One region of the Rhizobium sp. 01N424 genome, then DNA from elsewhere that is predicted to be linked to it. Evidence: predicted binding sites of a transcription regulator. Region 1 holds the regulator's gene; each other region holds the start of a gene.
The links. Region 1 encodes LexA, which represses DNA repair genes until DNA is damaged. Its sites were predicted from a motif close to TGTTCNNNNTGTGTTCNG; they were not measured.
Positions count from the first base shown of each region.

Region 2: AC1DNK_RS23835 (ImuA family protein) is a predicted target of LexA. The motif match lies at 1,851-1,868, and genes of this name have one in related genera.
Region 3: dnaE (DNA polymerase III subunit alpha) is a predicted target of LexA. The motif match lies at 1,830-1,847, and genes of this name have one in related genera.

Region 1 is NZ_JBFTRK010000007.1:96,224-99,501, forward strand. It holds gene AC1DNK_RS18335 (VOC family protein) at 1-718, opposite strand, end outside; gene lexA (transcriptional repressor LexA) at 923-1,636, shown strand; gene AC1DNK_RS18345 (ComEC/Rec2 family competence protein) at 1,617-3,278, opposite strand, start outside.
Region 2 is NZ_JBFTRK010000011.1:81,485-84,762, reverse strand. It holds gene AC1DNK_RS23840 (Y-family DNA polymerase) at 1-1,126, opposite strand, end outside; gene AC1DNK_RS23835 (ImuA family protein) at 1,047-1,802, opposite strand; gene AC1DNK_RS23830 (hypothetical protein) at 1,947-2,132, opposite strand; gene dinB (DNA polymerase IV) at 2,302-3,278, shown strand, end outside.
Region 3 is NZ_JBFTRK010000005.1:268,767-272,044, forward strand. It holds gene AC1DNK_RS16095 (ABC transporter ATP-binding protein) at 1-664, shown strand, start outside; gene AC1DNK_RS16100 (DUF5680 domain-containing protein) at 661-1,125, opposite strand; gene AC1DNK_RS16105 (hypothetical protein) at 1,193-1,768, opposite strand; gene dnaE (DNA polymerase III subunit alpha) at 2,072-3,278, shown strand, end outside.

The DNA of each region.
Region 1 (3,278 bases):
CGTTATCGGTGACAAGTGGCTCGGCATCGAAATAGGCCTCCATGCCCTCGCTCGAGAAGATGGAAAGTCTCCCGTTCGGCAATTCGAAGTATAGGCCGAGTGCCGCCTCCTTAGGCTCCACTCCACCGCTGGCCGTCTCCAGAAATTCGGCGAAGGCCTGCGGATCCTCAGCGCTCAGGGCAATCTCGCTGATGCCGGTGACGCCGTTTGCATGGGTTTCCAGTGCCTTGCGATCGGCCGGAAAGGCGTTGATCCGCTGGCAGGCGAAGAAGAAGACATCGGGTGCCCGGAGATCGGCGGCAAAGGCGAGCTTGAAGGCGCCTGTCGCCTGTGTTCCGTCGGGCATGACGATCGGCCGCGAGAATTCGACCATATCACCGCCGCTCAGCTGTGCGCCGTCATAGGAAGCCTTGTCCGCATCGGCATCATCGGTGCCGAAGACAACAGCCGAAAAGCCGTCATCGCCGCAGCGGAAGCGGAAGGCCTGATCGCGGGCGACGAAGCTGTTGCCCTTCGCGACGGCCGCGTCGCACTCCGCCTGGTTGGCGACACCGAGCGGTTCGAGATAGGTCCTGTCGGCAAGGAAGACGCAGGCATTCTCCGTTCCGAACGGATGACGGCCATCGGCCGCGACGGTGAAACCGAGACGGCCGAGTCGCTCGCGGGCAACATCTATATGGGTGACGGGCAGTACCAGATGATCGAGCGGATGCGTCATGGCGGTTCCCTCCGGTGAAGCCGGCAGAGATTTGCACTCCCTGCCCGGCAAAGCGCAAGCGTGGATCACCAATCCGGCAAATAAACTTTCAAAAACGACGAAAAATCATCGGAAGTTTTACCAATATTTAGGCACTTGCGGAACACATATGGAACATATAGTGTCCGTTCTGGCTTTGTTTCACGAATCTGGGGAAAGACTTCGATGCTGACGCGCAAACAACAGGAGCTTCTCCTCTTCATTCACGAGCGGATGAAAGAGTCCGGCGTACCGCCGTCCTTCGACGAAATGAAGGACGCGCTCGACCTGGCTTCCAAGTCGGGCATCCATCGCCTGATCACCGCGTTGGAAGAGCGCGGTTTCATTCGCCGCCTACCGAACAGGGCGCGCGCACTCGAGGTCATCAAGCTTCCGGAAGCCTACAGCCCGAGCATTCAGCCGCGCCGCGGATTCTCGCCGAGCGTCATCGAAGGCAGCCTCGGCAAGCCGCAGCCGGTCGCGCCGCCGAAGCCGGCGAACGAGGACAATCACACGTCGATCTCCGTGCCGGTCATGGGCCGGATCGCAGCCGGTGTGCCGATTTCGGCGATCCAGCAGAACACCCACGACATTACAGTTCCCGCCGACATGCTCGGAAACGGTGAGCACTATGCTCTTGAGGTCAAGGGCGACTCCATGATCGAGGCCGGCATCTTCGACGGCGACACGGTCATCATCCGCAACACCAATACCGCCAATGCCGGTGATATCGTCGTTGCGCTCGTCGATGACGAAGAGGCAACACTGAAGCGCTTCCGCCGCAAGGGCGCGTCCATTGCGCTCGAGGCCGCCAACCCGGCTTACGAAACCCGCATTTTTGGACCTGACCGCGTCAAGGTTCAGGGTAAGCTCGTCGGCCTTATCCGCCGCTATCACTGAGCGGTTCGCTTTCACCAAAAGCTCCACTGCGCCAGTCATAGGCGCGGTGGCGGGTCCAGGGACGATCGAGACCCTCGAATGATGTGGTGATTTCGGCGATCCCATTGGGGAAACGAAGCTCGACAGCGCCTGTCTTCCGCAGTGTCTCCCCGGTGAAAAGCAGGGCGCCTGAGCGGCAGGTATCGAAGCGCAGGCGAACCGGTGTGACGACGATATCGGATATGTCGCAGGCTGGGCCAAGGAACGCCGCATTCTCGATCACGGTCAGGATCGAACCGTTGTCGAGCTTCGCTGTACACCAGGCCTTTTTCACGCATGAGAAGCGCTCGCCCGTCGCACTGGCCTTGATCGCGTTCATGGTGTCGTTCTGCTGTGCCTCCGTCAGTTTCAGCCTTTCACCGCGCGGTGCGGTGGGAATATCCGGGAGCGCCGGGAACGCCGGTGACAGATGCTTATCGATCACCAGAGCGCGCCTCCATTGATCAAAGATGAAGCCCGGTGGCCGCTCGCGATTGGTGGCGAGGCCGTTGTCGCTGACGATGCCCGCCATGCTCCCGTCCTCGGCAATCACGATTTTCGGCGGCGGAGGACCTCCCAACATCGCGGCGGCTGTCGTCGATGCCATCAAGATCGCGGTGCCGAGATGGCGCATGCGGCTGCGCAGCAAAGTCAGCAGCAGGAAACCTGTCACCGCCGCGGGAAAGTACCAAGACGCCAGGCGCCCGACGCCGATATCGCCGCCCCATGAGGCAACCGTCCTGGCGATGGCGATCACCAGATCGAGCCCGAAACCCGTCACCTGCCACGCCCATGCATCGAGACCGAAGGGCATCAGCAGCATGGCAATGAGGCCGAACGGCATGATGATGAAGGAGATAATCGGCATTGCGGCGAGATTGGCTGGCAGGCCATAGGCCGTCAGCCGGTGGAAGTGCTCGACCGAGAACAATGCAGTCGAGAAGCCGCCGATGACGGAGGTCAGCAGGATGCCGCCGAAGAACGCGGCGGCGGAAGACAGCATCCTGACGGCGCGAAACTTTGCGAAGGGCCGGTCGCGCACCGGCCTCTCCTTCCAGAGCGCATAGCCCGCGACGAGGGCCAGTGTCGCGGCGAAGGACATCTGGAAGCTTGGCCCCATGATCTCCGAGGGTGAGAGGATAATGATCACCAGCGCCGACAGGGCGACGTTGCGCAGACTGATCGACGGCCGGTCGAAGAAGACCGCCGCCAGCATGATCGCCATCATGATGAAGGCGCGTTCGGCAGAGACAGCGAAGCCCGAGATCAGAAAATAGGCGGTGACGGCGGCAAGCGCACCGGCTGCGGCGATCTTCTTGACGGGATAGGCCTGGACGACAGCCGGAAACAGGCTGAGCACGCTGCGGAAGCCGACGAAGAAGATGCCTGCCGACAGCGCCATGTTGAGACCGGAAATGGCAATGATATGCGCAAGCCCGGATTGGCGCAGCGCCTCGGTCGTCTCGCTCGAAATGGCGCGGCGCTCGTCCGTGACGAGAGCGGCGGCGAAAGCGCCGGTGTCGCCAGGCAGGATGCCTCTGATACGATCGCCGATGCCGCTTCTGAGGCGATAAAGCCATTCAATAGCGCGATCCTGCATCGATCCGGGCTCGGGTTCGGCCGC
Region 2 (3,278 bases), on a different contig from region 1:
CGACGCGATAGACCCGCTGGCCGCGATTGCCGAAGATGTCAATCAGCGGCGTGATATCGGGCGTCTCCTCCTCGACCAGTGCGGAGACCTTTTGAAACTCTTCGAAAGGTTCTGCCCTGACGGCCACCAGGGTCAGCTTCTCAATTCCGAAACCCGGCTCGATTGTCTCAGTGCGGTCGCGAAAGAGCTTCTTCAGCCAAACGACATCACGCGACGGCTTTGCCGTTCCGGAACGAACGGCTTGGCGAGTGCCGTCGACCTTTTCGATAATCAGATCGGCGCGGCGAACACCAAGGCCATGGCGCTGAAGTTCAGCCACCAGGCGGATGATCAAATAGCCGACGTATTTGTCGATCGTCTCGGCGGCCCCGATGGGCTCGGCAAACACACGGCTGACCTCGATCAGCTCAGCGGCTCGGATAGGCTCGATTGGCTCTGCGATGCGTCCGAACATCTGGTCGAGCCGGCGGCCGATCTCAGGACCGAAACGAAGGGCGAGCGGCGCACGAGGTGTTGCCGACAGCTCTCCGATCGTCTTGAAGCCAAGCGTGTGAAGGTCGCCGACGATCTTGGACGAGAGCCGCAGCATTGAGAGCGGCAGCTTCTCGACGGCACGTACGGTCTCGCCCACTGGTACGATCACGCTCTCCTGCCGAGTTGCCCGGGCGCAGGCGTGTGCCGCCCCCCACGTGTCGGCAATAGCAACGCGGGCCGACAGCTTTTTGGCGCGGAAACGGTTGGCGATCCCGGAGACCATCAACGGCTCCCCGCCCTGAAGATGATCGGCCCCCTCGGTGTCCATGATGATCCCGTCAGGGGCATCGACAGCGACGAGCGGCGAATACTGGCCCAAGGCCCAGAGGGTGATCCGTTTGAGTGCCGCTGCGTCGGCCACCGGATCGGCGTCGACCAGCATCAACCCATGAAAGATCGCCTGGGCCTTGGCAGCAGGCATACCGACACGGACGCCCGATTTCCTGGCTGCAGCATCGGCGCCCGATACCCACCTTTTCGACCCACTGCGGGCGATCACGGCGATGGCCTGCTCAACGGGAATAGAAGGATCGGCTCGCCTGATCCTGTCCGTCGCCAGCTCCGGAAGATAGATTGATACGACCCTTGGCATCACACGCTCCTACGAAATACTCAGCGCACTCGCCCGCTTTCACTCTTATAAGCTCTAACCGCCACTGTGCTCGACCGACGCCTTGCACAGGAAGCTCCTCGCTCGGAGTGACACTCACCCGCCACCGCGTGGCCGAAGCCGTCGGCTGGCCGAAGTCCCTGGCTTCTGTCTGTCGTCGCCAGCGCCTGACGATCAGCCCCATGGTTCCAGACTTCTCCGCGGCAAGCTGAAGGCGACGCGACTTGGTCATCGGCAACCGCACCAGCTCGCCGACCACGGCACCCAGACCGCCATAGCCCAGGGCCTCCTCCATGTTGGCGATGACGTCGTCCTCGCTGGCGGACTCGACAAAAACGACCCGCTTCGGATGGAGGCCCGCCTGCGCCAGCGCAGGGAAAAACAGGTCCGGTCTTGCAAGGCACCAGACAATCTGGCCCGTGGTGCGGGCAGCAATGCCAGCTACGAAAAGTGCCGCCGCCGCGCCGTCGACAGTTCCCGCGCCGCCGCCGGCAAATTCATGCAGAGCGCCATAGGCCAAGCCTCCGCCTGGCAGGCGATCATCGATGTCGGGTATGTCGAAGGGTAGGACCCGCTTCGGACGCGAAGATGGACCTTCGAGATGCTGAATGCGTTCCCGAAGCTCGGAGATCACGAGATTTGCGGCACCGTGCGCCAAAATTGACCTCTGTCAAAAGCGGGTTTCCATTCTGCACAAAAGCAAGTATGTTCCTTGTTTGTTCCTGATTGGCATTTGAGTCAATCGTCATGTTTGGGCAGATACTCGTGGTCCAACATTCGTCCACAGCGGCTCGACGCGCGATCAGGAAGCAAAATCAATGCGGTAGAAAGAGCTCATCCACAGATCGGCAAAATGACAAAGATAAGAAAAAATTCCTTTAAAGATGGGATTATTCTCCGTCAGGTTCGATGCAAGGTTCTCATTGTCGCATGCCGGGCATGCGGTCGCAGTGACGAGATGAATCGCAAGGCAGTTGTGCAGCGGCATGGCGCGGCAATCCCGATACGTAACTTGCGTCGCCGGCTGGCATTGGGATGCGAGAGAATGAATGCCGCCGACGGGATAGACAGGTGCCAGCTCGATGTGGCGGCGAAGCCGGAAACCAGGGAGGCCTGATGCGAGCCGCTGGTGGATGGCGCATGATGTGGAATGAGTGATGAGTGCCGAACCGGACAACCCCGCAGCAGAGCGAGTGCGCAAGATCATTCACGTTGACATGGATGCCTTCTATGCGTCGGTGGAACAACGCGACAATCCCGAACTTCGTGGAAAGCCGATCGCCGTTGGTGGCGCTGAGGCCCGCGGCGTCGTCGCAGCCGCAAGCTATGAGGCACGCGCGTTCGGCGTGCGTTCGGCAATGCCATCCGTGACGGCCAAGCGAAAATGCCCGGATCTGGTTTTCGTCAAGCCGCGATTTGACGTCTACAAGTCGGTCTCCCTCGATATCAGGGCGATCTTTTCCGAGTACACGCCGCTGGTCGAGCCACTGTCCCTGGATGAGGCTTATCTCGACGTCACCGAAAATCTCAAGGGAATAGAAATCGCAACCGAGATCGCGCTCGAAATCCGTGAAAAGATCAAGGCGGTGACAGGGCTCAATGCGTCAGCCGGCATTTCCTACAACAAATTCCTGGCTAAGATGGCGAGCGACCTCAACAAGCCAAACGGACAGGCAGTTATCACGCCGAAGAATGGTCCGGGCTTTGTGGCAGCGCTGCCAGTGAAGAAGTTCCACGGCGTCGGACCGGCGACAGCCGAGAAAATGCTGCGCCTCGGCATTGAGACCGGTGCAGATCTTAGAGGCAAGGATCTTGCGTTTCTCGTCAGTCATTTCGGAAAATCAGGACCCTACTACTACGGGATTGCCCGCGGCACCGACGACCGCCAGGTCAAGCCTGATCGGGTTCGCAAATCTGTGGGCGCCGAGGACACGTTCGCGTCCGACATTCATGCCTATGGCCCGGCAATGGATGGCATGATGCCGCTCATTGCCAAAGTCTGGCGCTATTGCGAAGCAAACAGCATTGCCGCAAAGACCGTAACGCTCAAGGTCAAATATTCCGACTTCACGCAGATCACGCGCTCCCGAACGCTGGCAAAAGGATTAAGTTCGGAAGGCGCGATCGAAGACGG
Region 3 (3,278 bases), on a different contig from region 1:
CAAGCTTTCCGGCGTCGAGCGTCACTACGGGCAGGGCGATACGGTGCTCTCGATCTTGAAGGGCGCGGATTTCACGCTGCACAGCGGCGAAATCGTCGCTCTCGTCGCACCGTCGGGTACCGGCAAGTCGACGCTGCTGCATCTGGCAGGTCTGCTGGAACATCCTGACGATGGCGAGGTCAGCATCAACGGCCATGCCTGCAACGGGCTCTCCGACGACAAGCGTACCGCGATCCGCCGCAGCGAGATCGGCTTCGTCTATCAGTTTCATCACCTGCTGCCGGAATTCTCGGCGCAGGAAAACATCATGATGCCGCAGATGATCTCAGGCCTGGCGCGCAAGGAAGCTGCCGTGCGCGCCCAGCAGCTCCTCGAATACATGCGCATCGGCCATCGCGGCGCCCATCGACCGGGCGAACTGTCCGGCGGCGAGCAGCAGCGAGTGGCGATTGCCCGCGCCGTTGCCAACGCGCCGAGCCTGCTTCTCGCCGACGAGCCGACCGGCAATCTCGATCCGGAAACGGCAAACTACGTCTTCGATGCGCTGGAAGCGCTGGTGCGCCAGTCGGGCCTCGCGGCCCTGATCGCCACGCATAACCACGAGCTTGCGCGCCGCATGGACCGCCGTGTGACGATCACCGACGGCAAGGTCGTCGAGTTCTAAAGGCGGATCAGGCCGCCGCGATAATCGAGCTCGTAAGCCCGCCGTTCCTCGACGACGATCATCTCCAGGCCGCGGAAATGCCCGCAATCGCCCTCGCTTCGGTCGATATACAGGCCGAATTCGTGGTCGTATTCCATGCCGCCGAGAAAGCGTTTTTCACCGCCATAAAGCGCCGAGAGCGCTGCCTTGATCACGGCCCCGGCGCGGCTACCGTCGATCAGCCGCGGCTCGATGATATGGCCGAAGTAGTTCATCGCCCAGACGGGCTCGCCGTTCAGCCAGACCGTCTCCTGGCCGGCGAAATCGGTGCCGCCGAAATAACTGTCGAGATAGCGCCATTCGCCGCGCTCATAGCCGATATCCTGCGATCCCGGCCGGCAGGCCGCGATCTTTGCCCCGCCGCCGACATAGGCCTGCGATTTTGCCTCGACGATGAAGTCGTTCAAGAGAGTGAGATACATGCCGCGCCTCCTGCGATATGTCTCGCAGACGCAACGATATTTGTAAAGAACAAAAAGAGAACAAGCGTCAGTTGCCGCAGATCGACTGGCCGGTTTCGTCCTTCCAGTCGGTGATGGCGATAACGCGGGGCTCCGATGTCTGATCCTTGCCCCCTTTCTGCAATTTACCCGTCAGCGCATTGTAGTCACAGGTGCCGCCCGCATCCGGGTCGAGCGTATCGTAATCGCTGTAGGTATAGCCGGCGACGACGAACTGGCCGTTGCGATAGGCGAGCGTCAGCGTCTGTTCCCAGCGGTCCCGGCCGATGGCGCTGTTTTGCGAATGGACGGCGATCGACGATTTTCCGGCGGCCTTGATCGATGGCTCCTGGCCGTAGATCCCGTCGATGGCCGTGCTGCCCCAGATCTTGCCGGGTGCGCTGGCCGCAAGCCGCAGCAGATCGTGGTCGTCGCGCAGATAGATGTAGATGCCGAGCTGATCGTCTTCGGCATCCGCCGCGGCCTCGGCAAGCACTGCCAGATCAGGCTTGCCGTCGCCGTTCCAGTCGCCCACGGCCGCATCGACGATGCGGGCGGGGCCAGCATCGGAGGCAACAGCGGCCTGGGCCGAAAGCAGGGCGGCGGTAAGGATGATCAGGCGCATGTTTCTCTCCGGTTCCGCGTTAACCAAACAGAAAACAATCCTGTTGACAACGGAACAATAGCGGAACAAACTAAAAACATAACGAGTAAAGGAGAGCCAAATGACTGACATGATCCGTGACGTCGCAGCATTCACCTCCATCGCAATGTTTGTTGCCAGCTTCTCTCTGATCCTGATGGCGATGTAATTTTTCAGGGGACCGCATGGCTGCCATGCGGTTCCGGGCAGGGACTTCTTCTGGACATCTCCACGGCCAGGACCGACAATGGCACCGATTCATACGGGCGATTGAAGGGACGTGTCATGGCGGATGCAGAGGGCGGATTTATCGGCGGGACGCCGGGTTTCGTTCATCTGCGCGTACACTCCGCCTATTCGCTGCTCGAGGGTGCGTTGCCGCTGAAGAAGATCCTCTACAAGGCTTCGGGCGACAGCCAGCCGGCGATTGCCATCACCGATACAAACAATCTCTTCGTCGCCCTCGAATTCGCCCAGAAGGCGATGGACGAGGGGCTGCAGCCGATCATCGGCTGCCAGATCTCCGTCGATATGGAAGATGGGCTGGAAGTTGAAAAGCGCGGCGGCCAGCAGATGATGGGCAAACTGCCCGCGATCGTCGTGCTGGCGGCAACGGCTGCCGGTTACGAGCGCCTCGTCGATCTGGTGAGCCGCGCCTATCTCGGCGGTGAAGACAATCAGGCGGTCCACGTCCGCGCCTCCTGGCTCGAGGAGGCCGGAACCGAGGGTCTGATCGCGCTCACCGGTTCGCTTGGCGGCCCCATCGATATGGCCCTGAAGCAGGGGCATATGGCGCCGGCGGTTTCGCGCCTGTGGCGTCTCAAGGCGTTGTTCGGCGACCGGCTCTATGTCGAGTTGCAGCGCCACGGCACCTATGACAAGCGCCACGAGCAGAAGATGATCGGCCTTGCCTACGAGCACGATCTGCCGCTGGTGGCGACCAACGAGGCCTTCTTCCCGGCGCGCGACGACTATGACGCGCATGACGCCCTGATGGCCGTGGCGCACAACGCCATCGTCTCCGACGACAGCCGCTTCCGGCTGACTCCGGATCACTATCTGAAGAGCCGGGCGGAAATGGCCAAGCTGTTTGCCGATCTGCCGGAGGCGCTGGAAAGCACGCTGGAGATCGCAAGGCGCTGCTCCTTCGTTCTGCAGACCCGCAAGCCGATCCTGCCGCGCTTTACCGGCGCCAGCGACGGCGCCGACGAAGCCGATCGCGCCGAATCCGGCGAATTGCGCCGCCAGGCCGTCGAAGGCCTCGATATGCGTCTGGCGACGCTCGGGATGTCGCCGGGCTACGAGGAGAAGGACTATCGCGACCGGCTAGAATTCGAGCTCAGCGTCATCGAGAAGATGAAGTTTCCCGGCTACTTCCTGATCGTTGCCGACTTCATCAAATGGGCCAAGCTGCAGGACATCCCGGTCGGCCCGGGCCGCGGTTCCGGTGCGGGCTCGCTGGTTGCCTACGCCCTGACGATTACCGACGTCG